Regions from separate parts of the Rhizobium sp. EC-SD404 genome, predicted to be linked through region 1. Evidence: predicted binding sites of a transcription regulator. Region 1 holds the regulator's gene; each other region holds the start of a gene.
The links. The regulator PhoB, encoded in region 1, activates phosphate uptake and scavenging genes when phosphate is short. The targets are predictions, from matches to a motif close to TGTCATNNANCTGTCAT.
Positions count from the first base shown of each region.

Region 2: the regulator PhoB is predicted to act here: its motif matches at 5,093-5,109, upstream of phnD (phosphate/phosphite/phosphonate ABC transporter substrate-binding protein).
Region 3: the regulator PhoB is predicted to act here: its motif matches at 8,463-8,479, upstream of phnD (phosphonate ABC transporter substrate-binding protein).

Region 1 is NZ_LR701459.1:3,925,986-3,936,319, reverse strand. It holds gene GC125_RS19765 (hypothetical protein) at 1-169, shown strand, start outside; gene ppk2 (polyphosphate kinase 2) at 212-1,093, opposite strand; gene phoR (phosphate regulon sensor histidine kinase PhoR) at 1,230-2,591, shown strand; gene GC125_RS19750 (substrate-binding domain-containing protein) at 2,715-3,752, shown strand; gene pstC (phosphate ABC transporter permease subunit PstC) at 3,849-5,222, shown strand; gene pstA (phosphate ABC transporter permease PstA) at 5,215-6,504, shown strand; gene pstB (phosphate ABC transporter ATP-binding protein PstB) at 6,573-7,361, shown strand; gene phoU (phosphate signaling complex protein PhoU) at 7,390-8,103, shown strand; gene phoB (phosphate regulon transcriptional regulator PhoB) at 8,120-8,803, shown strand; gene GC125_RS19720 (GcrA family cell cycle regulator) at 8,850-9,365, opposite strand; gene GC125_RS19715 (aspartate aminotransferase family protein) at 9,763-10,334, shown strand, end outside.
Region 2 is NZ_LR701459.1:527,641-537,974, reverse strand. It holds gene GC125_RS03595 (ABC transporter substrate-binding protein) at 1-673, opposite strand, end outside; gene GC125_RS03590 (FadR/GntR family transcriptional regulator) at 670-1,419, opposite strand; gene phnE (phosphonate ABC transporter, permease protein PhnE) at 1,538-2,365, opposite strand; gene phnE (phosphonate ABC transporter, permease protein PhnE) at 2,353-3,168, opposite strand; gene phnC (phosphonate ABC transporter ATP-binding protein) at 3,168-3,998, opposite strand; gene phnD (phosphate/phosphite/phosphonate ABC transporter substrate-binding protein) at 4,083-5,030, opposite strand; gene GC125_RS03565 (sugar-binding transcriptional regulator) at 5,237-6,178, shown strand; gene GC125_RS03560 (ABC transporter substrate-binding protein) at 6,309-7,631, shown strand; gene GC125_RS03555 (carbohydrate ABC transporter permease) at 7,863-8,735, shown strand; gene GC125_RS03550 (carbohydrate ABC transporter permease) at 8,749-9,579, shown strand; gene GC125_RS03545 (ABC transporter ATP-binding protein) at 9,592-10,334, shown strand, end outside.
Region 3 is NZ_LR701459.1:1,346,777-1,357,110, reverse strand. It holds gene GC125_RS07420 (alpha/beta fold hydrolase) at 1-314, shown strand, start outside; gene GC125_RS07415 (saccharopine dehydrogenase family protein) at 414-1,409, shown strand; gene GC125_RS07410 (acetolactate synthase large subunit) at 1,539-3,194, shown strand; gene GC125_RS07405 (aldehyde dehydrogenase family protein) at 3,237-4,619, shown strand; gene phnE (phosphonate ABC transporter, permease protein PhnE) at 4,701-5,558, opposite strand; gene phnE (phosphonate ABC transporter, permease protein PhnE) at 5,555-6,481, opposite strand; gene phnC (phosphonate ABC transporter ATP-binding protein) at 6,486-7,346, opposite strand; gene phnD (phosphonate ABC transporter substrate-binding protein) at 7,466-8,383, opposite strand; gene GC125_RS07380 (DapH/DapD/GlmU-related protein) at 8,527-9,138, opposite strand; gene phnL (phosphonate C-P lyase system protein PhnL) at 9,141-9,848, opposite strand; gene phnK (phosphonate C-P lyase system protein PhnK) at 9,858-10,334, opposite strand, start outside.

The DNA.
Region 1 (10,334 bases):
GCGTCGTCGCTTCGAGGTAAACCAGACGCCTGCTGATCTCTTGCTCGATATCGACATCGGTGCCGCCGGCGGTTCAGTGTCCGGTGGCATGGTGATGCTCAATGCCGATGTCGCTGGCGAAGGCGGCGGCATCGATCTCTTGAGCGTCCGGCTTCGGCCGGGGGCATGACGACGCCTCGGATTTGACGACCAGTTCTGAAATGAAAGCTCTTCAGGCCCGAACGGCTAGTTCCGGTCCGCCGATGATGGCCTGCTCTTCGACCCCGATGGCGTTCGTGTCCTTGCCCTCATAGGGCAGGCCCAAGAGCACATGGCGAATGAGATTGAGGCGCGCGCGGCGCTTGTCGTCGGCATGCACCGCGACCCACGGAGCCAGATCGGTGTGGGTGCTGGCGAACATCTGGTCGCGCCTGGTGGTATAGTCGTCCCAGCGCAGAATGCTCGCTATGTCCATCGGTGACAGCTTCCACGCCTTCAAGACGGTGTGGCGACGTTCGTGGAACCGCTCCAACTGCGTGGCGCGACCGATGTCCAGCCAGAACTTGAAGACATAGATTCCGCTCTTGACCAGCATACGCTCGAAATCTGGTGTCTCCGCCAGGAAGTGCGCATGTTCGTCTGGTGTGCAAAAGCCCATGACGGGCTCGACGCCGGCGCGGTTGTACCAGGACCGATCGAACATCACGAATTCGCCGGCTGACGGCAGATGCTCGACATAGCGCTGATAGTACCACTGGCCGCGCTCACGCTCGGTCGGCTTCGGAAGCGCCACGATGCGCGCATTGCGCGGGTTCATGTATTCCCGCGTCGCGGCGATCGCGCCACCCTTGCCGGCGGCATCGCGGCCTTCGAACAGTATGACGACGCGATGGCCGCTCTCCTGCTGCCACGCCTGCACCTTGATGAGTTCCACCTGGAGCGTTTCCAGATCACGTGCGTACTCAGACTTGCCGAGCTTCTTCGGCTGACCGGCGGCATCCTGCTTCCGCAGATCGTTGACCCAGTCTGGCAGAATGGGGTCATCGATGTCGAACCGTCGTTTTGCCCCGCCGATCTCGACCTCTACTGCTCGCTCTTCCGGCTCATCTGTCATAAATGTCTCGCATGGGGGCGTCATGGTTGCGGGATGATTCCGGCTTGGCCGGGTCTCGCGGTGGATTTGGGCCACAGGGGCGCGGCGAATTCAAGCTGCTCTTCTGATGAACGTGCAAGCGGAGGATGAACGAGCCATGTCGGAGGGCGGTCTACCGATGAACGACACGCCGGAACGTGGCCCGGTGCGCCTCGCGTCGATGCGGCTCAAAGATGCGCGATACATCCTGATCGCCGGAGCTCTCGCCATCGCGGTGTTCACGGCAGGCGGTGCGATCGGATGGCTGCCGGGTACGCTGCTCTATCTCATCATCGTCTTGGCAGCAGCGTTTCCGCGGCGATCCCGTTCAATGCGGCTTGCGGGCCGGCAAAAGGCTCCGGTGATGGATTGGCGGCAGGCGATCGCCCTCCCGCTGCAGGCCATGGACGAGCCGGCCTATCTGCTGCGGGTCGACGGCACAGTGAAGTTCCAGAACGAGGCTGCGGGGGCGCTGTTCGGCTTTTCCGAGCCGAACACGCATCTCTCAGGCCGCATCCGGTCTCCGGCCATTCTCGGCATGGTGCAGCAGGCGATGGAAGACGACGAGCCCCGCTCCGTCGACCATTCCGAGCGGGTGCCTTCGGAACGCTGGTTTCAGGTGCGGTGTGCGCCGATTTCCGGCGCGCCGGCTCGCGACCACAGCGGCAAGCTCTATCTGCTGACATTCCGCGACATGACCGAGGCACGGCGGATGGACCGCATGCGCAGCGACTTCGTCGCCAATGCAAGCCATGAACTGCGCACACCGCTCGCATCCCTGACGGGCTTCATCGAGACCATCAAGGGACCGGCCAGGAACGATCGCGATGCCCAGGCGCGGTTTCTCGACATCATGTACGAACAAGCGACGCGAATGACCCGGCTCGTCGACGATCTGATGTCGCTGTCGCGGCTTGAGTTGAAGACGCATGTGGCACCGACGGACCGCGTGGATCTCAATCGCCTCGTCGCGCATGTCACCGACAGCATGAAGCCGCTCGCCGCCGATATGAGCGTGACGGTGTCGTTAACCGTCCCAGACGAGCGTGTCGTCATCCAAGGGGATCGCGACGAGCTGATCCAGGTGCTGCAAAACCTCATCGAGAATGCGTGCAAGTACGGTCAAAGCGGCGGGCGGGTCGATGTTGCAGTTGCGATACTGCCCGTTGATGGAGGAGGCTTTGGAACCGCCGAGCTGCGTGTACGAGACTACGGCCCTGGGATCGCGCCAGAGCACGTACCGCGGTTGACGGAGCGCTTTTATCGCGTCGATATAGAGAGCAGCCGGTCCAAGCGCGGCACCGGGCTCGGCCTTGCCATCGTCAAGCATATTCTCACCCGCCACAGGACGAGGCTCGTCGTTCAATCGGCCTTGGGGGAGGGGACGACCTTCATTGTCAGATTTGAACGCCAAAAAGCCACGCCCGACGTCACGCTTCGTTTAATAGACATGGAAAAACAAGAACTTAACGTGTCATAAACCTGTTACGCTCTTGTCATAAAAGGTCTGTCGGCGGGGTGCTAGAACGTCCACGTCCTCAAGGGGCACCCACAGGCGGCCTTCGGGACGCCCATTCAAAGAGCTAATAAGCGGGAGACATCCATGAACGCTCTTAAGATTTCCGTCGCTGCCCTCGTGGCATCCACGGCATTTGCCGGCTACGCCGTAGCACAAACACGCGAGCAGATTTCGATCGTCGGTTCCTCGACGGTTTTCCCGTACACCCAGGCCGTCGTCGAGCAGTTCGGTAACACGACCGACTTTGCTGCTCCGGTTCTGGAGTCCACCGGCACGGGCGGCGGCATGCAGATCTTCTGCGGCGGCGTCGGCGAAGAGTTCCCGGACATCACGGGCGCATCGCGTGCGATGACTGAATCCGAGTACGACCTCTGCATCGAGAACGGCGTCGACAGCATCAGCGAAGTGCAGATCGGCTCTGACGGCCTGTCGATCGCCATCAGCCGCGAAGGTGAAGCTTTCGATCTGACGAAGGCGCAGATTTTCCAGGCGCTTGCCGCCCAGGTTGAAGTCGATGGCGAGATCGTCGACAATCCTTACATGAACTGGTCGGAAATCGATCCGTCGCTCCCGGACGTCGCGATCGAAGCATTCGGTCCTCCCCCGACGTCGGGCACCCGTGACGCTTTTGTCGAGCTCGTCATGCTCGAAGGTTGTGAAGGGTTCGAAGCGATCGCCGCTCTCGAAGAAGACGCGATGGAAGAGACCTGCTCGCGCATGCGTCAGGATGGCCCGTTCGTCGAAGCTGGCGAGAATGACAACCTGATCGTCCAGCGCCTTCAGGGCAACCCGGCAGCTGTAGGCATCTTCGGCTACTCGTTCCTTTACGAGAACCAGGACACGCTTCAGGCCGTTACGATCGAAGGTGTCGAGCCTTCCCCCGAGACCATCGGCGACGGTTCCTACGGCGTTGCTCGCCCGCTGTTCTTCTACGTGAAGAACGCACACCGTGATGCGATTCCCGGCCTGAACGAGTTCGTCACCGAATACGTTTCCGAAGAATCGATGGGTCCGGACGGTTACCTTGTCGAGCGCGGCCTTGTGCCGGCCAACGACGAGCGCCGCGAAGAAGTTCGCACGGCGGCGACCGAAGGCACCCACATGGACCGTTACGCCGACTAATCGGACGGTCAATTTCCAGGGCGTTCGGCATCCTTGTGATGCCGGGCGCCTTTTTCCTAACGATGAGACGCCAGCCGGCTGGGAGTCCTCGCCACCATGACCGTACTGACATTGACCGGGTTGATCCTGCTCGTCAGCGCAATCGGCTTCTTTCTCGGTAAGGCGCGCGCCGTTCAGGCGCAGGCCGGCGGATCGATCGAATTGCACTCTCGTCCGCAATATTCCGGCGCGTTTGTCGCCATGGCGGCACTCCTTCCGGCGATTCTGCTGATGCTTGTCTGGATCGCATTTGACGACGCTATCATTCGATCGCTGGTCGTCGGTTCGCTCCCTCAGGAGGCGCGCAGCGGGGCTGACGCGTCCACGCTCATGCGCGAAGTGTTGCAGGTCCTATCGGGCCGGACGTTTGGCGAGCCTGAGCAATATATGCGGGATGCGGCAGAATACCTGCTGGCGCTTTACGGCATTTTCAACTGGCTCCTTTACGGCGTCGTGCTGGGCGTCGCCGTTCTCTGCGCGGTGCTGGCCTATCGATCGATCGCTCCGGAGTTTCGCGCCCGAAACACGGTTGAGCGGATCACGATCAACTTGATGATTGCTGCTTCGGTCGTAGCGGTTATGACAACGGCGGGCATCTTTTTCTCTCTTCTCTTCGAGAGCCTGCGCTTCTTTTCGCTCGTTCCGATCCACGAATTTCTCTTCGGCTTGAGTTGGGAGCCGCAAATTCCGATCCGTGCCGATCAGATCGCTGGCGCCGGTGCCTTTGGAGCCGTGCCGGTTTTCTGGGGCACGATCCTCATCTCGGCGATTGCGATGCTGGTCGCCATACCGATCGGCTTGATGTCGGCGATCTATATGGCTGAGTTCGCATCGCCCAATGTTCGGTCCACGATCAAACCGGTATTGGAAATACTGGCTGGCATCCCGACGATCGTTTACGGATTTTTCGCGATCCTGACAGTCGCGCCGATGGTTCGGAATGCCGGGCAGTCGATCGGTCTCGACGTCGCCTCAAACTCTGCCTTAGCGGCCGGTGGCGTCATGGGCATCATGATCATTCCGTTCATTTCATCGTTTGCCGACGATGCCATTACCGCGGTCCCGCGGTCGTTGAGGGATGCTTCTCTCGCCATGGGAGCGACCCGCGCGGAGACAGTCACCAAGGTCCTGCTGCCAGCCGCGTTGCCGGGCATTGTGGGTGGCGTTTTGCTCGCTGTTAGCCGCGCGATCGGGGAAACGATGATCGTGGTCATGGCGGCGGGCCTCATTGCACGGCTCACGCTCAATCCGCTGGAAGGGGTGACGACCATTACGGTTCAGATCGTCACCTTGTTGATCGGCGATACGTCCTTTGACAATCCCAAGACGCTCGCAGCCTTTGGGCTCGGCATGGTCCTCTTCCTGACCACGCTCTGTCTCAATGTCATCGCACTGTCGTTCGTCAAAAAGTATCAGGAACGCTATGACTGATCTCGCACCACGCGCCGCCACCGGCCTACCGGAAGATCGCAGCAAGGAACTTGCGGCTAGATTGCGCAGGCGTCATGCCAAAGGCGGCCGTCTCAAATTCTACGGCATCGCTGCGATTGTCATCGCGGTTGGCGTGCTCGGCATGCTTCTTTGGACGATGGTCAGCAATGGCTACCAGGCGTTCTCGCAGACCCATGTCTCGCTCGAGGTCACCATTCCGGAAGATGTGGACCCAGCCAACATTCGGGCGACCAATTTTCGGGAGGTCGTGAGCGAAGGCTGGCTTTCTTCGTTTGATGGCCTGGCCGAAGACGACGAGCGATTGGCATTGAGCATCCTGTCGAGCGGTGCGGAATTGGTCGTGCGGGACCGCGTCTTGATGGACCCGACGCTGGCCGGCCAAACGATCATGCTCGCCGTGCCAGCCTCCGACAATTTCGATCAGTTGGAAAAGGGCGAGATCTCCGAAGCGACGCCGGAGCAGTTTCGCCGGATCAACGATCGGCAGATCGAGCTCTTCAACGATCTGCGGCTGGAGGGGCGTGTTTCCACGCCATTCAACGCTGCGCTTTTCACGCAGGCGGATAGCCGCTTTCCGGAGCTTGCCGGCTTGAAGGGCGCCCTTTGGGGGTCCTTCTATGCCTTGCTCGTGTGCTTCCTTCTGAGCTTTCCCCTCGGGATTGCAGCGGCTGTTTATCTCGAGGAATTCGCGCCTAAAAATCGATGGACCGACCTGATCGAGGTGAACATCAACAATCTGGCGGCGGTTCCCTCAATCGTTTTCGGTCTTCTGGGTCTCGCCCTTTTCATCCAGTTTTTCGGGTTTCCGCGATCTGTGCCGCTCGTCGGCGGCATGGTGCTTGCGTTGATGACCCTGCCGACGATCATCATCGCTACGCGCGCCGCGTTAAAGGCCGTTCCACCGTCGATCCGTCAGGCGGCACTTGGAGTCGGGGCGTCGCGCCTTCAGGTGGTCACACATCACGTGCTACCCTTGGCAATGCCCGGCATTCTCACGGGAACGATCATCGGCATGGCGCAGGCACTCGGCGAGACCGCCCCCCTGCTGCTTATCGGGATGAACGCTTTCATCACCGCTGCGCCGGATGGCATGTTGAGCCCTTCCACGGCTCTGCCGACGCAAATTTACATCTGGGCCGATAGCCCAGAGCGCGGCTTCACGGCGCGTACATCAGCGGGCATTCTTGTGCTGCTCGGCTTCATGGTCTTCATGAACGGCATCGCGATCTACCTGCGCAAACGTCTCGAAACACGGTGGTAAGTCACATGGTCAATATCATCAGCGAAGCACATGCGACAGCGGGCAACGGGCCAGTCGCCACGGGCGCAATGCACGACGTAAAGGCGCAGGTCGAGCGCAAGCCGGTCAAGATCCACGCTGAGAACGTCAAGGTCTTTTACGATCAGGCACAGGCGATCAAGGATGTGTCGGTCGACATTGGCGAGCGTGAAGTCACCGCATTCATCGGGCCTTCCGGTTGCGGTAAATCAACCTTCCTGCGCTGCCTCAACCGCATGAATGATGTGATCGATGGGTGCCGTGTCGAAGGCACCATTCTGATCGACGGAAACGATATCTATGCAAAGTCGGTCGACCCGGTAATTCTGCGGTCTCGGATCGGCATGGTGTTTCAAAAACCCAATCCGTTTCCGAAGTCCATCTACGACAACGTTGCCTATGGCCCGAAAATCCATGGCCGCACGCGCAACAAGGACGAGCTTGACCGGGTGGTCGAGCAGAGCCTGCGTCGCGCCGGTCTATGGGAAGAAGTCAAGGATCGCCTTCATCAGCCAGGCACTGGCCTTTCGGGCGGGCAACAGCAGCGCCTTTGCATCGCGCGTGCCATCGCTGTCGATCCGGAAGTGATCCTGATGGACGAGCCATGCTCCGCGCTCGACCCGATCGCGACTGCCAGGGTCGAGGAACTCATCGACGAGCTGCGCGAGAACTATACGATCGTCATCGTGACGCACTCGATGCAGCAAGCGGCGCGTGTGTCGCAGCGCACAGCGTTCTTCCATCTCGGTGTTCTCGTCGAGGAGGGGCAAACGCACGACATATTCAGCAACCCACACGACAAGCGCACCCAGGATTACATCACGGGCCGGTTCGGCTGACCAACTGGCACTGGCCACGGAGAGAACTATGAGCGATCCGCATATCGTCTCGTCCTTCGACGAGGAACTGAAATATCTGATGCGCCGGGTCTCGGAGATGGGTGGCATCGCGGAACGCATGGTGGGCGATGCCGTGGCCGCGCTCATCAATTCCGACGCGGGCAACGCTCAACGGATCATTGCCGAGGACATCATTCTCGACGACGCCGAACGCGACATCAACGAGCGTGCCATCATGGTCATCGCGAAGCGCCAGCCGATGGCGCACGATCTGCGCGAAGTCATGGGCTCGATCCGTATCGCGGCTGATCTGGAACGCGTTGGTGACATGGGCAAGAACATCGCCAAGCGCGTCGTCGCCGTTCAAGGCACTGGCCAGCCGAAGCAGTTGGTCAGGGGGCTCGAGCACCTGTCCGAACTGGCACTGACGCAGCTGAAGGAAGTGCTCGATGCATACTCGACGCGCTCGGCTGTGGCGGCAAATCAGGTGCGCCAGCGCGACGATGAAATCGATGCGATGTACACGTCGCTGTTTCGTGAGTTGCTGACCTACATGATGGAAGATCCGCGCAACATCTCGGCCTGCACGCATCTCCTGTTCTGCGCCAAGAACATCGAACGTATCGGCGACCATGCGACGAACATCGCCGAGACGATCTACTACATGGCGACGGGCGACAGGCTGCTCGGCGAACGCCCGCGCGGCGACAAGACTGCGACAGTGATGGCCAACGGCCACTGACGGAGACGACACAGAGATGCTGCCGAGGATCACGGTCGTCGAAGACGAAGAAGCGCTGAGCGTCCTTCTTCGCTACAATCTGGAAGCGGAAGGCTACAAGGTCGACACCGTTCTTCGCGGCGACGAGGCCGAGATCCAGCTCAAGGAGCGCGTTCCCGACCTGCTCATTCTGGACTGGATGCTGCCCGGCGTCTCCGGCATCGAGCTCTGTCGCCGCTTGCGGGCTCGGCCGGAAACCGAACGCCTGCCAATCATCATGCTGACGGCGCGTGCCGAAGAGAGCGAACGCATCCGCGGCCTTGCGACCGGTGCCGACGACTATGTCGTGAAGCCGTTTTCCACGCCGGAACTGATGGCGCGTGTTCGAGCCATGTTGCGGCGTGCCAAGCCCGAAGTCATCTCGTCGATGCTTCAAAGCGGAGACATCACGCTCGATCGCGACACACATCGCGTGCACCGCAAGGGCCGGGAAATCCGGCTCGGACCAACGGAATTCAAACTGCTTGAATTTCTGATGTCATCGCCCGGTCGCGTCTATTCGCGTGCACAGTTGCTCGACGGCGTCTGGGGACATGACATCTATGTCGACGAGCGCACGGTAGACGTGCATGTCGGCCGGCTGCGCAAGGCGATCAATCTCGCCAATATGCGTGACGTCATCCGCACTGTACGGGGCGCCGGCTACGCTTTGGAAGGCTGAGCGCCTTCCGCATCTCACATCGGAAAATGGGACACGAGGCGCGCGATCAGCGCGCCCGGCGCCTTTCGCCCGAGACCTGGAAAGCCAGGCGAGCGTGATATTTGCAGTAGGGCGTGTTGTCGCCTGAATCGTGACCGCAGAAGTGGAAGTCTTCGTGCATCGGGTCTCCGAGCGGCCATTTGCATGTGCGCTCCGTCAGGTCCGTCAGTGCCAACCGCTTGGCGATCGGTACGACGACGTCGCTGACGGGACGCGTCTGCGGCTGCGCTTCCATGGCGACATCTTCACGCACCGCAGCAGCAGCGCCGCCGCGGGAAATCGTCCGCGGTGCAGCAGGACGGGCGTTGAAGTTCGAGGCTGGGCGAGGGGCTGGTGCGGGCCGCTTGGCACGTGGAGCAGGTGTTCCGCCGGATTTTGCGCGCCCCGGCAGGTTCAGCCGATGTACTTTGCCGATGACAGCATTTCGCGTCACGCCACCCAATTGTGCGGCTATCTGGCTCGCGCTCAGGCCATCGGCCCATAACTTCGTAAGTTTTTCGACGCGCTCGTCGGTCCAGTTCATGGCCGCAACTCCAAGTTCGATGCAGGGCGCAGCAGAATCCCTCGGCGCCGGACCGTCGTACAACGGAACCGCGTCGCCTTAATACTGTGTGATGACTAGGTCCGCCGCATGCAGTCTAGTGCTGTTATTTCAACTTAATGGTCGGCAGACTCCGTGACAAGAGTCCCGGGAATCAGGCGATTCGCTTTTTTGAGTTTTCCCCAACTTGGGGGCATTTGAGCGAATTGCTGTGTCGGTCGGACAAGGGGCGTTTTCTTGACAGCGCCAGACGAAATGAAGATAGTGCGTCGGGCCGCCGCAGGGCGGCTTTTCAATTTTCAGGACGCAGTCCTTGAGGTTTGCGACGCGAACCGTCCGAACCTTTGCGGATGCGGCCTTGAGTGGGAGTTTGCGCCAGATGGCACCGGCGTCGCCGCTTTTCGAGACCTACAACCGCGCTCCGCTCCGTTTCGAGCGTGGCGACGGCGTCTGGCTGACGAGCGAAGACGGCAAGCGATATCTGGATTTTGCAGCCGGCATCGCCGTGAATTCGCTCGGACACTCGCACCCCCATCTCGTCGCCGCGCTCAAGGAGCAGGCCGACAAATTGTGGCACCTGTCCAATCTCTATGAGATCCCGGGTCAGGAGCGGCTCGCCCGTCGTCTGACGGACGCCACCTTCGCGGATCGGGCGTTCTTCACGAATTCCGGCGCAGAGGCGCTGGAATGCGCCATCAAGACTGCGCGCCGCTATCATCATTCCCGCGGGCAGAGCGAGCGGTTCCGGATCGTCACCTTCGAGGGGGCCTTCCACGGACGTACGCTGGCGACGATCGCAGCCGGCGGCCAGCCGAAATATCTCGAAGGCTTTGGTCCCAAGGTCGAAGGGTTCGACCAGGTGCCATTCGATGATTGGGCGGCTCTCGAGGCGGCTGTCACGGAAGACACCGCAGCGATCCTCATCGAACCCGTGCAAGGCGAGGGCGGCGT
Region 2 (10,334 bases), 3.4 Mb from region 1:
CATGCATGATCGGGAAGAACCCGGTCTCGGCGAAATAGTCCTGTTCGACCTTTTCGAAGTCGGGAAAGATGCGCTCGATCCGCGGGTCGCCCTCAGCAAAGGCCTTCGGCGGATTGGGAGCGAGCAGCGCGTCGATCTGGCCGTCCAACAGCAGCGACTGCAGCGTTTCTCCGTCGCTGACGGGCACGATCTTGAGGTTAGGCGGCGGCGTCAGTTGCAGCCGCTCGTGCCGCACGCCGGCATCGAGCGCGCCCGTGCGCCATTCGATATCGGTTGCCTCGACACCGTATTGATCCTTGAGAATGCCGCGCATCCAGAGCGCGGCGGTCATCTGGTATTCCGGAACACCGACGCGGCGACCCTTGAGGTCCGCCGGGGTTTCGATGCCGCTGCCGGCGCGCCGGAAAAAGCCGTTGTGACGAAAAGCCCTCGAAATGAATGCCGGGATCGCGACATAGGCTCCCTCGCCGCGCGCCACCTGAAGGATGTGGCTCGAGAGGGACAATTCCGTCACGTCGAACCGCGCTTCCTGCACCGCCAGCGGAAACAGCTTCGAGGTCGGCAGCACATGCGGCTCGATCCGAAAGCCTTCGACCGGCACGCGACCATCCATCACCGGCATCACCCGATCGTGGTCGAAACAGGCGACGCTGATCACAGGTTGCGTGCTCATGGTGCGCGGAACAGTCGATCTTCGACCGACCGCAAATGCGTCCGCATGGCGCCATAGGCGGCATCGGCATCGCGCGCTTCGATCGCATCGGTGATCATCTCGTGCTCCGTGAAGCTCGAGTGACTGCGCGGCGGCCGCGCTCCGGTACGCGCAAGGTTGCCCCAAACCACCATGCGCCGGAGCGTGTTCAATTGATCGAACAACGCAAGAAGCACGACCGAGCCGCTTGCCTCGGCGATCTGCCGATGGAAATCGTTGTCGAGCGCCTCATATTCACGCCAGGTGCCGGCGAGGTGGCTGCGCTCCATGGTCAGCCGCATCGTCGCGATCGCAGACGCAGGCGCGTGGATCGCGGCTTCCCGTGCAAGAGCGGGCTCGAGGCTGAGCCGCGCCCGCATGACATCGACGGGGCTGATGGTCCGCGACAGCGCGGTAAGATCATTTTGGTCGGATTGATCGGTCGGGCGCGCCATGAACGTACCCTTGCCGACATGGCGCCAAAGCACGCCTTCGTCGACCAGAGTCTCCATCGCCTTGCGCAACTCGAACCGCCGCAGGCCGAGCTCCGGCCCCAGAACACGTTCGGGCGGAAGCTTTTGACCCCGCTGAAAACCAGCATTCTGTATATAGGCGCGCAGCTGCACGAGCGCCGCGCCATCCGATACGACCGCACTTTGGCGATCGATCTCATCGTCATGCCCGGCGGTCGTCATGCCCGCATCCACATGCATCGCCATCATCGGCATCGCAGCGCTCCATCCCACGAGGAGACGCTATATTGATCCGGATTGATCGGCAACAGGAATCTTCATGACTCCTGATTGAGCGATTGCTTGCAAAATGCGCCTTCGGAAATCCGAGGGCTCAGATGATGGCCCGACGGACTTTCGAAGACACCCACTCGGAGAGGATCACCGTCAGCAAGATGACGGCGAAGATCACCGACACCTGCGACCAGGCGAGCGTGTTGAGCGAGCCCTGGAGCTGCAGCCCGATGCCGCCCGCGCCCACGAGCCCGAGGATAGTGGATTCGCGGATATTGATGTCCCAGCGGAAGACCGTCATCCCGACGAATGCGGGGAGCACCTGCGGCACGATCGCATAGTCGATCAACTGAAGCTGCCCCGCCCCGGTGGCGCGCACGGCCTCCACCTGCGTCTCGTCGATCTCTTCGATAGACTCGTAAAGCAGCTTGCCCACGAACCCGATCGACCGCAGGGCGATGGAAAGGATGCCGGCGAGAATGCCGGGCCCGATGATCGCGACGAGCAGCAGCGCCCAAATGAGCGAATTGATCGATCGCGATGCCACGATGATGAACAGTGCCAGGGGCCGCAGGAACAGAAGGCTCGGCGACGTGTTCCGTGCGGCAAGGAACGCCAGCGGCACGGCCATCACCGTGCCGAGTAGCGTGCCGAGCGTCGCCATGTTCAGCGTGTCCCAGATAGGCTGCCAAAGATTTCCGAGATAGTCCCAGCGCGGCGGCCACGACCGTGACAGCAGGTCGGCCCCCTGCCGCGGTGCATCCTCGACGAACGCCCAGATCGTGCGCTCGTTCATCACCTGCCAAGAGAGGACGAAGACGACCGCAAGAGCGAACCATCCCGCCCATAAAAGCCACGCCTCGCGCCGTGTGTGCTTCGACCAGATCCTCGTGTCCAACTGCGAACCGGACGGCATCACTGCACCCATTTGCGAATGTGGCTCGAGCTGTACTCGGCAAGCATGACGAAGACGATGATGAGGATCAGGATCGCCCCGGCGGTGCTGTAATCGTACCGCTCCATGGAAGTGTTGAGCGTCGCACCGATGCCACCTGCACCGACGATACCGATGACCGAGCTTTCGCGGAAATTGATGTCGACACGGTAGAGCGAAAGCCCGATCAGCCGCGGCATGACCTGCGGCTGGATCGCGTAGTTGACGATCTGCCACCACCCCGCCCCGGTCGCCCGGATAGCCTCCGCCTGCGCCTCATCGACTTCCTCGATGTCGTCGGCGAGCAGCTTGGAGATGAAGCCGATTGTCGCGAAGGACAGCGTCAGAAAGCCCGCGAACGGCCCGAAACCGAACATCGCCACGAACAGGATCGCGACGATGATTTCCTGGAACGCGCGAGAGATGGCGATGATGCTGCGGCACACGGCGTGAACCGGCCAAGGCGCGATGTTGCGCGCCGCTCCGATGCCGATCGGAACCGAGATGAGGATGCCGACGACGCTCGCACACACCGTCATGGTGATGCTTTCCACCATGCCTTGGCGAATGTCGCGCCAGCGGGTGGTGAAATCCGGCGTCATGAAGCCTTCGACGAACCGCCGGCCGCGGTCGAGGCCTTGCACGATACGCGCCCAGTCGAGGTCGACCGACCAGAGCGCAAGCACGAGATAGGCGAAAAAACCACCATAGATGGCGATGCGCCAGAACCGGCTCTTTATGAAAACCGGGGGCCGGCGCCAGCGACGCAAGCCGGCGGGTGAAACTGCGCTGACCACTAGACCAGCTCCGCCAGGCGCTCGGCCTCGAACGCCTTCGTTTCGCTTTCGTCGAGCGCGTCCTCTTCGCGCGTCTTGCGCATGGCATGCCAGTCTTCTTCGCCGTAGATCTCGGTCAGCGCCGCATCCGTGAGGTCGGACGGAGGGCCATCGAAGACCACCGCGCCGGCACGCAAACCAATGATGCGATCGACGAACATCTGGGCGAGCACCACATCGTGGATGTTGATGATGGCCGGAAGCTCGCGCTCGCGGCAGACTTCGCAGATGAGACGCATGATCTGGCGCGATGTCTTGGGATCGAGCGATGCCGTCGGTTCGTCGACGAGCAGCAGTTCGGGATCCTGCTCGAGAGCCCGAGCAATGCCGACGCGCTGGCGCTGGCCGCCGGAAAGCGCATCAGCGCGCTTGTCCACATGATCCTGCAGCCCGACGCGATCCAGAAGCTGAAAAGCCTTGTCCACGTCCGCCTGCGGGAAACGCCGGAAGAACGACCGCCAGAACGGCACGTATCCGAGCCTGCCCGACAGCACGTTCTCCATGACCGTCAGGCGCTCGACCAGAGCGTATTCCTGAAAGATCATGCCGATACGCCTGCGGGCCTGCCGCAATCCACCGCCGGAGAGTTTCGTGAGATCAAGACCGTTCAGCCGAATGGCGCCGCCGGTCGGCTCGACCAGACGATTGATGCAGCGAATGAGCGAAGACTTTCCTGCGCCCGAAGGCCCGATCAGACCGACGACCTGCCCCTTGGCAACCGTGAAAGAAACGCCGCGCAACGCCATGTCGCCGGTCTTGTAGCGCTTCTCGAGTTTGTCCACCTCAAGCATGACCCAGCCCCTGACCCTCTTCAGAAATGCAATGCGGGGACGCAGACTTTGAGGCTGCGTCCCCGCATGAAGGACAGATGAAGCTTACTGGCAGGAATAGGAGACGCCTGTTGCTTCGTCGATCTGACGGATCACTTCCCAGTCTTCCTGGAAGCTGATCTCGATGAACTGCTCCTCACCCGAAGCGCTGAACTCTTCGGCAAGCGCAGAGCCTTCCCATTCGAACGAGAAGAACGCGTCACGGATCTGCTCCTGCAGCTCAGGCGTCAAATTGTAGACCGTGCCATAGCCCGTCGTGGGGAAGGTCGCCGACTGGTAAATCGAGCGGATCTGGTCGGGAGACACGACTTCACGTTCGATCATGCGCGTCATGACCGAGTTTGCGATCGCGGCGGCCGGATAGTCGCCATTGGCCACGCCAAGGATCGACGTGTCGTGCGAACCGGAAAACACCGGAGTAAAGTCTTCGTTGGCGACCATGTCGAACTCGGTCGACAAAATGGCCGAAGGCGCCTTGAAGCCGGAATTCGATGTTTCCTGCGTGAAGGCGATCTCGCCGTCGCGCAGATCTTCGATTTCCTGCGCTTCGCTGTCTGCAGGAACGATGATTTCCATCTCGTAGCCGAACGAACCGTCATTGGCAGCCATCATGGCAAAGGGGCGGAAGCCGGCGCAGGCGACGGCGATCGGATTGCCGCCGGTGTTGAAGCCGGCGATGTGCAGACGACCCGCACGCATGGCTTCAAGCTGCGCTGCGTTCGACTGAACCGGAAAGAACTCGACGTCTTTGCCGGTGGCTTCCGCCAGATGGTCCATGAAGCCTTGCCATACGTCGGCATAGACTGCCGGATCTTCGACGGGCGTGTAGGTGAAGATCAGCGTATCCGGGTCGACGAGCTCGGCGGCCTCGGTCGGAACATCGGCCATCAAGTCCCCATCGGCATCCGTGAAGCGAGAATCGAGCGCAAACTGGGCTTGAGCGGGAAGGATGAAGGCAGCCGAAAGGGCGAGTGCTGCGGCAAACAGTTTCATGGGCTTTTCCTCTTCGTGGCGGGTCATCAAACGGCGGTGCTGCAGGCTTATTGACCGTGTTGATTACAGGTCCGTGACATATCGATGATGTTTCGATGACAGACTTGCCGGCGCCCCCGTCGAGCCCACGGCGACGCGTTCCCGATTGCGCGCCGTCGCGCGCGTGGATACGTAGATGACATGTGGAATTTGCAGAACGCACACCGATGACGACACCGACCATGCGGCTCGATGATGCCGCCCGCGCCGGCTGGCTGTACTACGTCGCCGGCAACACCCAGGACGACATCGCCCGCAAGCTCGGCGTCTCGCGGCAATCGGCGCAGCGTCTGGTCTCGCTCGCCGTCAAAGAGGGCCTCGTCAAGGTCCGGATCGACCATCCGATCGCGAGTTGCCTCGAGCTCGCACAGCGGTTGAAGAAGCGCTTCGACCTGAAGCTGGTCGAAGTCGTGCCGAGCGATCCGGGTTCCCAGTCAACCACGGTCGGCGTCGCCGAAGCCGCGGCCGCCGAACTGGAGCGCCGCCTGTCCGCGCCGGAACCGGTCACGATCGCCATCGGTACGGGACGCACGCTGAAGGCTGCGATCGAAAAGCTGCCGAGTATGGATTGCCCGCAGCACAAGGTCGTCTCGCTGACCGGCAACATCGCACCCGATGGTTCGGCCGCATTCTACAACGTCGTCTTCACCATGGCCGACAAGGTGAAGTGCCGTTCGTTCCCCATGCCGCTGCCGGTCATCGCATCTTCGATGCACGAGCGCGAATTGCTGCATCAGCAGCCGATGATCCAGGCGACGCTCAAACTGTCGGCGACGGCGGATATCACCTTTGTCGGCATCGGCGATCTCGGGCCGGATGCACCGCTTGTGATCGATGGCTTCATCAGTCCGGTCGAACTTGAAGAGCTGAACGCTGCAGGCGCCGTCGCCGAGATCGTCGGCTGGGCAATCGACCGCGACGGCCATCAGATCGACGGCATCATCAACGACCGGGTCGCCAGTTCGCCCATCCCCTCCCGCGACACCTGCATCGTCGTTGGCATCGCCAAAGGACCGCTTAAGCTTCCCGGCATCGCCGCTGCCTTGAAAGGCCGGCTGATCAACGGCCTGATCACCGACGAAGACACGGCCACCGCCCTCCTCGACTGAGGCTGCCCAGCCAATGCTGCGCTGCAGCGACTAATCCACGTTGACATCGCTTGGCAAGATGTGAGTAATTGCCCACAGCATAGGCAATTGCTCAAAGCCGTTGCCGGCGACACTCATCTGGGAGGAACTCATGAGACACAGGTTTTCGCTTCTCGCCACCTGCGCGGCACTGCTGGTCGGAACCACCGCAGGCGCGTCGGCACAGGAGACGCTGACGATCGCGACGGTGAATAACGGCGACATGATCCGTATGCAGGGTCTGACAGACGCCTTCACCGAAGCGCATCCGGATATCCAGCTGAACTGGGTCACACTGGAAGAAAACGTGCTGCGCCAGCGCGTCACCACCGACATCGCCACCAATGGCGGCCAGTTCGACATCATGACGATCGGCACTTACGAAGTACCGATCTGGGCAGAGAACGACTGGCTCCTCCCACTCGAGAACCTCGGCGACGACTATGACGTGGACGATCTAATCCCCGCGATCCGTGAAGCGCTTTCCACGGATGGCACGCTCTATGCCGCACCATTCTATGCGGAAAGCGCCATGACGCTCTATCGCACAGACCTGTTCGAAGCCGCCGGCATCGAAATGCCGGAAGCCCCCACATGGGACTTCATCGCCGACGCCGCCCGCCAGATTTCCGAAGCCAATGACGATGTCTACGGCATCTGCCTGCGCGGCAAGCCCGGCTGGGGCGAGAACATGGCCTTCCTCGGGTCCATGGCCCGCTCGTACGGCGCCAACTATTTCGACGCCAGCTGGCAGCCGCAGTTCGACAGCGAAGGCTGGACGACGGCGGTGACGCAGTATGTCGAGATGATGACCGAGTCCGGCCCTCCCGGTGCAGCCTCCAACGGTTTCAACGAGAACCTGACGCTCTTCAACCAGGGCCGTTGCGCCATGTGGATGGACGCGACCGTCGCCGCATCCTTCGTCACCAACCCTGAAGAAAGCCAGGTTGCCGAGAATGTCGGCTTCGCGCCGTTCCCGTGCGGCATCGAGAACTGCCCGAACCAGGGTGCCAACTGGCTCTGGGCTTGGTCGCTCGCGATCCCGGCTGGCTCGCAGAAGGCAGAAGCTGCCGAGACCTTCATCTCCTGGGCAACCTCGAAGGCCTATCTCGAACTGGTCGCCGAGAACGAAGGCTGGTCGAACGTTCCCCCCGGCACGCGCACCTCGCTCTATGAAAACGAGCAGTACACGTCCGAGGCACCGTTCGCCGAGCAGACGCTCGCCGCGATCAACAATGCCGACCCGTCGATCACCGACGACAAGCCCTATGTCGGCCTGCAGTTCGCAGCCATCCCCGAGTTCCAGGGACTTGGCACCGCGGTCGGCCAGCAGATGGCCGCAGCCGTCTCCGGCAGCATGGACGTGACCCAGGCGCTTCAGGCCGCTCAGCAGGCAGCCGTGCGCGAAATGACACGGGCCGGCTACATTCAGTAAGCCGCCCGATCCCGCCCGGCCAGATCCTCCGTCGGGCGGGATTTATCTTCTGTCGGCAGCTAAGACCTTCCGGCACCCGAGCTTGAGCAATTTCGTTCTTCTTCGAACAGCTCAATCGCTCCAAGTTTTTGATTTATCGCGTTTCCAAACGGTGAACCGGTTTCAACTTCACCTGGAACCGCTCCAGCTTTGCGCAGCAATCGATAGCGATCCGCCGAGGACGGCCTTGCCATGGCAACCCTGCAGACGAAATCCGCCGCACGCCTGATGATGGCGCCCGCCGTCATCGCCCTGCTGATCTGGATGATCGTGCCGCTGTCGCTGACGCTCTATTTCTCGACACTGAACTACAATCTATTCAATCCCGCCGAAACACCGTTCATCGGCCTGACGAACTACCGCTTTTTCCTGACCGACCCGGCCTTCTTCACGGCGCTGCGCAACACGCTGACGCTGGTCGTCGGTGTTCTTCTCATCACCGTCTGCGGCGGTATCCTTCTTGCGCTTCTGCTCGACCAGGTCTTCTACGGCGTCAACATCGTGCGCCTTCTGGTCATCGCACCCTTCTTCGTAATGCCGACCGTCGCCGCGCTCGTCTGGAAGAACATGATGATGAACCCGGTCTACGGCGTCATCGGTCAGTTTCTCAACTGGATCGGCATCGGCGCGATCGACTGGTTCTCCAACGCGCCTCTGACCGCCATCATCATCATCGTCGCCTGGCAATGGCTGCCCTTCGCGACGCTCATTCTTTTGACTGCGCTTCAGTCGCTGTCGGAAGAGCAGAAGGAAGCCGCCGAGATGGACGGCGCCGGCGCATTGTCGATCTTCTGGTACATCACGCTGCCGCACATGGCGCGCGCCATCACGGTCGTCATCCTGATCCAGACGATCTTCCTGCTCTCCATCTTCGCCGAGATCTACGTGACGACATCGGGCGGACCGGGCCTGCAGACGACGAACATTCCGTATCTCGTCTACAGCCAGGCACTTCTGCAGTTCGATGTGGGCGGCGCATCCGCCGGCGGGATCGTGGCGGTCATTCTCGCCAACATCGTTGCCTTCTTCCTTGTCCGTATCATCGGCAAGAACCTCGACGCTTGAAGGGATTGAGATCATGGCCCGCGCAGTGTCCACCCGCCGCAAGATCACCTTCACCATCATCGGATGGTCGGTCGGCCTGTTGATCTTCTTTCCGGTCCTCTGGACGATCCTCACCTCGTTCAAGACCGAGCTCGACGCGATATCCATTCCGCCGAAATGGATTTTCTTCGACTGGACGCTGGAGAACTACGCCACGGTTCAGGAGCGCTCGGACTACTTCCGCTTCATGATGAACTCGGTCTATCTCGCGCTCGGCTCGACCGCGCTCGGTCTCATCTTTGCCATCCCGGCCGCCTGGGCCATGGCATTCTCGCCGACGCCCCGCACCAAGGACGTGCTCTTGTGGATGCTCTCCACCAAGATGCTGCCGGCGGTCGGCGTGCTCATCCCGATCTACCTGATCTTCCGCGACTGGGGTCTGCTCGACAGCCGCGTCGGTCTGATCGTCGTTCTGTTCCTGATCAACCTGCCGATCATGGTCTGGATGCTCTACACCTACTTCAAGGAGATCCCCGGCGAGATCCTGGAAGCCGCGCGCATGGACGGTGCGTCGCTGCGCAAGGAGATCACCCATGTGCTGGCGCCGATGTCGGTCCCAGGCATTGCCTCCACCGTGCTTCTGAGCGTGATCCTCGCCTGGAACGAGGCTTTCTGGACGCTCAATCTGACGACGTCAAACGCAGCCCCGCTGACGACGTTCATCGCCTCCTATTCGAGCCCGCAGGGCAATTTCTACGCGAAGCTGTCGGCGGCATCGACGCTGGCCATCGCACCGATCCTCATTCTCGGCTGGTTCTCGCAGAAACAGCTCGTCCGCGGCCTCACCTTCGGCGCCGTGAAGTAGGGAAGACAGACAATGGGCAACATCACCCTCCACCAGGTCTCGAAATCCTTCGGAACGACGAAGGTCATCAAGGACATCGATCTCGAGATCGACGACGGCGAGTTCGTCGTCTTCGTCGGCCCGTCCGGTTGCGGGAAGTCGACTTTGCTGCGGCTGATCGCGGGCCTGGAAGATGTCTCGGGCGGAAAGATCATGATCGACGGCACAGACGCGACCGGCCTGGCACCTGCGAAACGGCGCCTGTCGATGGTCTTCCAGTCCTACGCGCTCTATCCGCATATGAGCGTGCGCCAGAACATCGCCTTTCCGTTGAAGATGGCCGGCAACGACAAGTCGGTGATCGACAAGAAAGTCGGCGATGCCGCGCGCATCCTGAACCTCACCGACTATCTCGACCGCAAGCCGCGCCAGCTTTCCGGTGGCCAGCGCCAGCGCGTCGCCATTGGCCGCGCGATCGTGCGCGAGCCGGAAGCCTTCCTGTTCGATGAGCCCTTGTCGAACCTCGACGCGGCGCTGCGCGTCAACATGCGGCTCGAAATCTCCGAATTGCACCAGCAGCTCAAGACGACCATGATCTACGTCACCCACGACCAGGTCGAGGCGATGACCATGGCCGACAAGATCGTCGTCCTGCAGGCCGGCCGCATCGAGCAGGTCGGCTCGCCACTCGATCTCTACAAGCATCCGGCAAACCGTTTCGTCGCCGGCTTCATCGGTTCGCCGAAGATGAACTTTGTCGAGGGCCTGGAAGCCGA
Region 3 (10,334 bases), 2.6 Mb from region 1:
CCGAAGAGCTCGACGTCTATGTCAGCCACTACGAGCGCACGGGCTTCACACCCGCCATCAACTGGTATCGCAACATCACCAGCAACTGGGAGGCGGGGCTGGAGATCGACCAGACGATCCGCGTGCCGTCGCTGATGGTGTCGGCGGAAAACGATGTGGTGCTTCGACCGAGCATGACGGACGGCATGGATGCCCATGTGCCTGATCTGGAAAAATACGTCGTGCCCGATGCCTGGCATTGGACCCCGGAAGAACGGCCGGAGGAGGTGAACCGCATCGTCCTCGGCTGGCTGGAGAGCCGTTTCCCCTCCTGATCCGGATCCACTCCCCTAGGCAGCGCCGATCATCCAAGTGCCCATTGCGGGGCACGCCTTCGAATTCGGTCTTTAACGCGCATCGACAGGAGAAATTCAGTGACTGGAAGATTACTCTTCGCAGGCGGCTCAGGCATCGTTGGCCAACAGGCGGTCCGCCTTTTTCGCCAGAGACATCCCGAACTGGAAATCCTCGTCGGTGGACGGGATTTCGACAAGGCGGCGGCCATCGCCGATGAGGTCGGTCTGGCCGAAGCAGTCAGGATCGATACCAGCCGACCCCGGCTTGGTCTTGCGCCCAACATCGCGGTTTCCGCCGTGGTGATGCTGGTACCGGACGCAGGCCTTCACGGTCTCGCCTTGGCGCAGGACAGCCGTATTCCTTATCTGAGCATCGGGAACTGGTTGATCGAAGTGGGCGCAGAAATGGCCCATTTCATCCGTCGCCCCGATGCGTCGCCGGTCGTTCTTTCCAGCCACTGGCATGGCGGGCCCACGGTTTTCCTGGCGATAGCTTCTTCCAAAGGGTTGGACACCATCCATTCGGTGAAAGTCGGTGCGGTGGTGGATGAACGTGACCCCACCGGCCCGACGGCACTGGAAGACATGGAACACGGCGCAGAGGGCAACGTCTTGGGATTCGCGGACGGACGACGCGTCTGGCTGCAGGGCGACACCGCCCGCAGAGAGATCACGGCAATAGATGGCCGAACGCTTCCCGCACAGGCGTTCGCGCCTTACGATATCGTCAGTCTTCACGCTGCGACCGCGGCGAAAACCATTCGCTTCGATATCGCAAGCGGGATCTCCTCCAGCCGGATGCGCGGTGGCCCGGTTGGAACGGAAATCGTTCTCGAAATCGAGGGCGAGACGGACGGGCGAACGACAATGCGGCGTTCGAGCTTGGAGTTCACCAAGGGACAGGCGACGTTGACCGGCCTCAGCGCCGTGCTCTCGCTTTCAACCGTTCTCGGTCTGGAACGCCAACCTGCCGCTCCTCCTGGGTTATATTTCCCCGAACAGCTCATGGATCCCGACTGGTTCCTGGACGAATTGCGGCGGGAAGGCGCGACGATCGACGTCGACTTGCGATAGGCGTCTCGACCTACCGGGAGGCGCTTAGGGCGTCATTCCGGAAAGACTGTATGGTCGTCATGTGGCAATCGCGCCCGCATGTGTATGATCGTTGCCAGTTCCGTCGAATGCACCATGAGGATCGAAGCCATGCCCAAAGGGTCCGACCTGTTTGTCGCCGCGCTGGAAAACGAGGGCGTGGAGCGCGTCTTTGGTGTACCGGGGGAAGAGAACCTGGACCTCCTGGAGTCGCTTCGCCCCTCTCGCATCGAACTGGTCCTCACGCGTCACGAGCAGGCGGCGGCCTTCATGGCCGCGACGCATGGCAGACTGACCGGCCAGCCCGGCGTCTGCCTCGCGACGCTCGGACCCGGCGCGCTCAATCTCGCGACGGGTGCCGCCTATGCCCATCTTGGGGCGATGCCGATGATCCTCATCACCGGCCAGAAGCCGCTGATGAGCGCACGACAGGCCCGCTTCCAGATCGTCGACATCGTCGCCTCGATGAAGCCGCTCACCAAGATGACGCGCCAGATCATCAGCGCCTCGAGCATTCCCGCCACCGTCCGCGATGCCTTCCGGGTGGCGATGGACGAGCGGCCGGGTCCAGTACATCTGGAATTGCCCGAGGACGTTGCGGGTGAGGACGTCGAGAACGCCTTCGTCATTCCGCGCCACGCGCTGGAGCGTCCCGTTGCCGGATCGGCTGCGCTCGACAGTGCGGCAGAGGCGATCCTTGCCGCCAAGCGGCCTCTGGTGATGATCGGCGCGGCAGGAAACCGGCCATCGCTGATCGACGCGCTGTCGACCTTCGTCGCCCGCACCCGCCTGCCCTTCTTCAACACGCAGATGGGCAAAGGCGCCGTGACCGGGGGCTCCAACCTCTACATGGGCACCGCCGCCCTTTCGGAAGGCGATTACGTCCATGAGGCGGTAGAGCGCGCGGACCTGATCATCGCCATCGGCCACGATACGGTAGAGAAACCGCCTTTCCTGATGAAGAGTGCAGGCGGCCCGAAGGTCGTCCATATCGGCTACCAGTCCGCCACGGTCGAGCAGGTCTACCATCCAGACATGGAGGTGATCGGCGACATCAGGGCCACCGTCGAGGCGCTCGGCGAGCGGCTCGACGGCCAGTTGGCCTCCGACGATGGGATCCTCGAACTGCGCCAGCGGATCCTCGCCCGCATCAACGACCGCGCCGAGGACGATCGCTTTCCGATCATTCCGCAGCGCATCGTCCATGATGTCCGCAAGGTCATGCCGGAGGACGGCATTGTCTGCCTCGACAACGGCATGTACAAGATCTGGTTTGCCCGCAACTACCGCACCCATGTCGCCAACACGCTGTTGCTCGACAATGCGCTGGCGACGATGGGCGCCGGTCTGCCCTCGGCGATGATGGCGGCGATGCTCTACCCCGATCGGCGCGTGCTCGCCGTCTGCGGTGACGGCGGTTTCATGATGAATTCCCAAGAGATGGAAACGGCGGTGCGGCTCGGCCTGAACCTCGTCGTGGTCATCCTGAACGACAGCGCCTATGGCATGATCCGCTGGAAGCAGGCGGTGGATGGCTTCCCGGACTTCGGCATGAGCTTCGACAATCCCGATTTCGTGCGCTATGCCGAGGCATATGGCGCAAAGGGGTCCCGCGTGAACGCAGTCGAGGACCTCGTGCCGACGCTCGAGGCTGCATTCGCCGGCGGCGGTGTGCACCTGGTCGACGTCCCGATCGACTATTCCGAGAACACGCGCGTGCTGGTCGACGAGTTGCGCAATCGCACGCCCGACGTGAACTGCATGTGAGCACGACCGCGAACCAGGCCCGACCATTTAAGGAGAGCGACAATGCTGAAGGTCGTGCAAGCCTTCGACCGCGCGCCCATCGCCGAGATCGAGACTGACGATGCGGCTGCCCTGGAACGCAAGCTGCAAGCCGCCGAGCGCGCCTTTCAGGATCGCGACGGCTGGCTCACGCCGCACCAGCGTATCGCGATCCTGCGGAAGTTGGCGGCGCTGATGGAGGGCAAGCGTGATCATCTTGCCATGCAGATCGCGCGTGAAGGCGGTAAGCCTCTGCCGGACGCCATCATCGAGACCAACCGTGCCATCGACGGCGTCAACAATGCCGCAGACGAGCTGCGCAATTTCGCCGGACGGGAGATCCCGATGGGTCTTTCGTCGGCGGCCGAGAACCGCTGGGCCTTCACCACGCGGGAGCCGATCGGCGTGGTCGCAGCGATCTCGGCTTTCAATCATCCGTTGAACCTGATCGTCCACCAGGTCGCACCCGCGATTGCCGTCGGCTGTCCGGTCATCGTCAAGCCGGCCGGCACGACGCCACTTTCCTGCCTCGACTTCATAGCGCTGGTCCACGAGGCCGGCCTGCCCGAGCCTTTGTGCCAGAGCTTCATCCCCGACGGCAACGAACTCGCCGAAAAGCTGGCGACGGACAGGCGCATCGCCTTTCTGAGTTTCATAGGCTCGGCCAAGGTCGGCTGGTCGCTGCATGCCAAGCTCGCGCCAGGCACGCGCTCGGCGCTGGAGCATGGTGGTGCAGCACCTGCCATCGTCGACCGAAAAGCTGATCTGGCCAAGGTCATCGAGCCGATCGTCAAGGGCAGCTATTACCACGCTGGCCAGGTCTGCGTTTCCACCCAACGGATTTACGTCCACGAGGAGATTGCAGACGACTTCACCGGGATGCTGGTTGCGCGTGTCGAGAAACTGCGCACCGCCGACCCCACGCTGAAGGACACCGAAGTCGGACCCTTGATCCTGCCGCGCGAGGCCGACCGTGTGGCACAATGGATCGAGGAGGCAGTCAAGGGCGGCGCCACCCTTGCGACCGGCGGCAAGCGGCTTTCCGAGACGACCCTTCAGCCTGCTGTGCTACTCGATCCCGCTCCCGACGCGAAGATATCGAAATTGGAGGTCTTCGGTCCGGTCGTCGCGGTCTATCGCTATGGCGATCTCGATGCCGCGATTGCGCAGGCGAACGCGCTGCCGACAGCCTTCCAGGCCAGCATCTTCACACAGGACATCGATGTCGCAATGCGCGCCGCCAATCGTATCGACGCCTCAGCCGTGATGATCAACGATCCCACCGCCTTCAGAACCGACTGGATGCCCTTCTCCGGCCGCAAGGAATCCGGATATGGCACCGGCGGCATCCCCTACACGATGCGTGACCTGACGCAGGAAAAGATGATCCTGATGCGCAACAGCTGAGCACATTCCACAGGATCATCGATGCGCGCTACTCCTTCAGGCCAGACATGGCGAGGCCGATCTGGTTCGGAAAGCTTGTCCCTAGTGGGATATCTCGCCGATCAGCCGCGTGCGTATCTTCTTCGACAGCCAGTCGATGACGAAGATGCAGACGAGCACGTTGAGTACGACAAATGCGACCTGATCGAAGAGGTTCGCGCGAAAGCGCTCGATGATGATCATGCCGATGCCGCCCGCGCCGACCAGACCGAGGATCGTGGCACTGCGCGTGGAGGATTCGAAGAAATACAGCGACTGCGAAATGAAGATCGGCAGCACCTGGGGCAGATAACCATAACGCGCGATCTTGAGCGGACCGGCGCCCGTCGATCGAATGCCTTCCACTTGTTTGCGGTCCACGTTTTCCAGCGCCTCGGAGTAAAGCTTGGATAGCGTGCCCGTATCGGAGATCGCGATGGCGAGAACGCCGGCGAGCGGCCCGAGCCCGACCGCCCGGACGAAGACGAGACCCCAGACCAGCTGGTCGACGCCGCGCAGGACATCGAGAATGCGTCGCACGATCTGCCGCACGACGACGAACGGCATGGTCGTGCGCGCCGCGAAGAACCCGATGAAGAGCGCCATGAACGTGCCGAGCAGCGTGCCGAGAAACGCCATGCCGAGGGTCTGCGCTATCCCGATATAGATCTGCCGGTACTGCCACTCGCCCATGTCTTCCCAGATGAAGAATGCGGCAATGAGACTGAGCGCGCGGCCTGAAGCGTCGAGAAGCCGGTAGACCTCGAAATAGTAGAGCGAGCCGATCACGTAGAAGATGACCGCAAGCCAAAGTGCCCATTGGGTCAGCGTCGACGATACCGATCCGAATGCCTTCGGATTGCTTTGTCGAGCGGCGTTGATTTCGGTCTCCGAGATCGACTGGAGCGTCATCGCGGTCATTGCAGATTCTCCCGGCCGATGAAGTGTGTCCGCATCTGTTCCGAGAGAAGGTCGATCAGCGTGACGGTGATCACGACCAGCAGGAGGACAGCCACGACGCGGTCATCGGAATAGAGGCTTATGACGCGGTTGAGCTCTGCCCCGATGCCACCGGCGCCGACGAAGCCGACGATGGAGGACGCTCGCACGTTGATCTCGAAACGCAGCAATGTGTAGGAAACGAAATTCGGCATCACCTGTGGCACGATGCCGTAACGGATTTCCTCGAACCAATTCCCACCGACGCCACGGATACCCTCCACGGCGCGCATCGAAGCGTTTTCATTGACTTCGGAAAAAAGCTTGCCGAGTGCCCCGGCCGTATGGATCGCGATAGCAAGCACCCCGGCGAGCGGACCGATGCCGATCGCAAAAACGAGGACCAGGGCGTAGAGAATTTCCGGGACGCCGCGGCAAATTTCCATGAAGCGTCGCGAGAGGATATAGACGAAGCTGTTCGGTGCGAGGTTTCGCGAAGCCGGAAAGCAAAGTAGAAAGGCTGCGACGGCGCCGAGGATCGTTGCCGTCAGCGCCATGAAGATCGTCTCGACGATCAGGCGGATGTAATCGTTGAAATCCGAATACCAGTAGGTGAGCGAGCCTGGAACCGCACGGCCATCCGCCCCGCGGCCTTCGAACAGGACATCGAACTGCAGATTCGGCATGATCGTGCCGAAATATTCGAAAATACGCGGCAGGCCACCGGCCAATCGCTCGGGATAAAAGCGCGACACCCAGATTGATAGGCCGAGCGCCAGCAAGAATCCTCCGACGAACAGGATGTTCATGCCGAGGCGCTGGCGCTGCAATTCGCTGCGATGGCGCTCGAAAACCGTAACCGCATCGTCCTGCTGCGGACCTGCGTTCATATCGACGGAGGCCATACGCTCAGCCTGCCAGGAGTTCTGCGCGGGCGCGCTGCTGCAAGTCCAGCTCCGTCAGGCGCTCCGCAGGCACTTCGGTGCCTGCAGGCTTCAGCGTCGTCGATGTCATGCTTTCGCTGAAGGCTTCGTCGGCCTCCGCGCCATAGATTTCACGTGCTGCCTGTTCCGTCAGCGCCGATGGCGGCCCATCGAACACGACGCGGCCTTCCGAAAGCCCAACGACGCGGTCGCAATAATTGCGGGCCGTGTCGAGTGTATGGAGATTGCAGATGACGGCGATGCCGTCTTCGCGGTTTATCGTGCGCAGCGCGTCCATGACGACTTTCGCGTTCATAGGATCGAGCGATGCGATCGGCTCGTCCGCAAGCACGATCTTCGGTTCCTGGGCCAGTGCACGGGCGATGGCGACGCGCTGCATCTGGCCACCGGACAGCGTGTCGGCCTGCTGCAGAGCCGTGTGGGCCATGCCTAGCCGATCGAGCGCGCGGATCGCGAAGGCACGTTCGGCAGGCGTGAAGACCTGGAACATGCTCGCGATCAAACCATGATGATAAAGACGTCCGGTCAGGACGTTGGTGAGGACATTCAGGCGACCGACAAGGTTGAATTGCTGGAACACCATGGCGCAGCTTGCCCGCCATTCGAGCAGCTCGCGGCCTTTCAGCGCCGTCACGTCGCGGCCGTCGAAGATGATCGAGCCGCTGGTCGGCTCGGCCAACCGGTTGATCATGCGCAGAAGCGTCGACTTGCCGGCACCGGAACGCCCAATGACCCCCACCATCTGGCCGTCGGTGATATCGAGCGAGATATTGTCGACGGCATTGCGCGTCTTGAAGCTCTTGGTCAGGTTCTTGATCGCAAGCATGGGATGTCCTTTGGATTTGCCAATGCTGAGACGGATGCCGAGGCGATCCGTTTTCGCAAAACGACAGGCCCGCAGAACCTGCGGACCTGTCCCGGCCGAAGCGGCCTTAGGCGATCAGATCAACGCGAACCTTCGAGTTCACGCTCTCGCATCGCAACGACACCTTCGAAGAACGAATGGTCGACAGCCTTGAAGCCCTGGCCTTCTCCCTGCGAGACGTTGAAGTAGCAGTCCGGATCGGTCTCGTTCAGAGTTTCCAGCCAGCCATTGACCTTGTCCTTGACGTCCTGCGGCAGGCTCTTGCGATTTACCCAGGGGCCGTTCGGGATGAGGGTCGACTGCCAGATGATGCGCAGGTCCGACATGTCGAGAAGGTCCTTATCGACCATCGACCGCAGCGCGCCGCGCGAGAAGCCTTCCGACTCTTCGCCAACGCCCGAGGTCCAGGTGACCCCTGCGTCATACTGGTCGTTCAGAACGGCGACGACCGCCTGCTCGTGGCCACCACCGAAACCGGTCTGCGAGAAATACTCCTCGATGACGATTTCCTGGGCTTCGAGTTCGGCCTTCGGCACGAGGTAGCCGGACGTGGAGTTCGGGTCGGCGAAGGCGAGAGACTTGCCTTCCATGTCTTCCAGGGACTCGATGCCGCTGTCGGCTTTGGTGTACATCATGGCGTAGTAGCCATCTGATCCGTCGGCTTCGAGCGCAACGAAGGCAGGCTCGACAGCTTCGGGATCCTGAAGGTAAATGCCGGCATAACCGGAGGCGCCGAGCTGGGCGGCATCGAGTTGGCCTGCGACGAGGCCCTGCATCACGCCGGCGTAATCCGAAGCCGGATAGAGTTCGACCGGCACGCCGAGAACCTCACCGAGTTGCTCAACCATGCAGGCGTTGTCACGCAGGCGGTCTGCTTCGTTTTCACCACCGAGAAGACCAACGCGGAAAACGTCGATGTCCTGGGCAAGTGCCGAGCCGGCGAGAAGGCTGGTTGCGAGCGCTACGTTGACGGCGCCGCGAGCAATTTGAGCGATCATCATGATCTCCATGATCAATTGGAATTGTTGCGGTCCGGACACCCCATCCGGCCTGACATCCAATCCGTACCGGGCGTTCACGACAGTGCGTTGACGGTATTGCAACAGATTGATGAAGGCTCGCGGTGCTCGAGCCGGACGCGTCAGCGGTGCTTGGAGATGAAGTCGCCGATGGCGAGCGTGCGGAAGTCGTCAAGCGCCGCTTGAAGCTTGTCATGCTCCCAATCCCACCAGGCAAGCGCGTCAAGTTCGGCAGCGATATCGGCTCCGAAACGCTTGCGGATCGGCTTGGCCGGAACACCACCAACGATCGTGTAAGGCTCGACATTTTTCGACACGACGGCACCCGCGCCGATCACTGCGCCATTGCCGATCGTGACGCCTGGAAGAAGTGTCGCGCCATGGCCGATCCAGACGTCGTGGCCGATCATGACGGCGTTTTCCCGGCGCCAGGAAAAGAACGCGGTATCGTTCTCGGCACCGTCGAAATAGTCGCCGGCGCGGTAAGTGAAATGGTGCTGGCTCGCCCGCCAGGTCGGATGGTTGGTGGCATTGATGCGTACGGCCGCGGCAATCGACACGAACTTGCCGATCGTCGTGCACCACACGTCGCAATCCTGCATGATATAGGAATAATCGCCGAGTTGCGTTTCAGCGACACGGCTGCGGGCGCTGATTTCCGTGTAGCGCCCGAGCGTGGTTCCCTTGAGCTCGGCCGTTTCGTGGACGGAAGGCTCAAGCGAAAGCCGTCCCATGGTCAGGCAGCCCGTTGCGTCGGCCGAAAGGCCGTGACGTCGATGATCCGATCTGCCACCGCCTCGCGCACTTCTTCGTCGTGGAAGATGCCCAGCAAGGCCGTTCCCGAGCGCTTCTTCTCGTCGATCATGGCGATGACCACGCGCCGGTTCTGCGCGTCGAGCGACGCGGTCGGCTCATCGAGAAGCAGCACCGGATGTTCGGTGATGAAGCCACGTGCGATGTTCACGCGTTGCTGCTCGCCACCGGAAAACGTCGCCGGCGGCAACGACCAGAGCGCGTGGGGAAGGTTCAGTCGTTCGAGCAGCGCGCTTGCCTGCCGCCGCGCGTCATCACCATCATGGCCGCGTGCGATCAGCGGTTCGGCGACGACGTCGAGAGCGGAAACGCGTGGCACCGTACGCAGAAACTGGCTGACATAGCCGATGACATCGCGGCGTGACTGCAGCACTTGGCGCGGTGACGCCTGGGCAAGATCGACCGTCTCGCCCAAATGGGAAACGAGGATCTGGCCGGCGTCGACGACGTAGTTGCCGTAGAGCATCTTGAGGATCGAGCTTTTGCCGGCGCCCGAAGGGCCGCCGAGCACGACGCATTCTCCGCGCGCCACACGGAAATCGACATTGTCGACGACGGGCAAACGCAGCCCGCCCCTCAGATGCATGGTGAAACTCTTGGCGACGCCCGAAACGACGAGTGGATCTGACATGGTCTGCACTCACACCTGCAGGATGGAAGAGACGAGAAGCTGCGTATAGGGCTCGCGCGGATCATCGAGCACGCGATCGGTCAAACCGTGCTCGATGACGCGGCCGTCCTTCATCACCATGATCCGCTGCGAGAGCAGGCGCGCCACGGCGAGGTCATGAGTGACGACGATGGCCGCAAGGCCCAATTCGCCGACGAGCCCGCGCAGCAGATCGAGAAGCCGGGCCTGGACGGAAACATCGAGACCGCCGGTCGGCTCGTCCATAAAGACGAGGCGTGGCCCGGTGACGAGGTTGCGCGCGATCTGGAGCCGCTGGCGCATGCCGCCGGAGAACGCATTCGGTCGATCGTCGATGCGGTCTGTCGCGATTTCGACACGCTCCAGCCAGTCGAGAGCGGTATCGCGGATCCGCCCGTAGTGGCGCTCACCGACAGCCATCAAGCGCTCGCCGACATTGGCGCCGGCCGACACACCCATGCGTAGGCC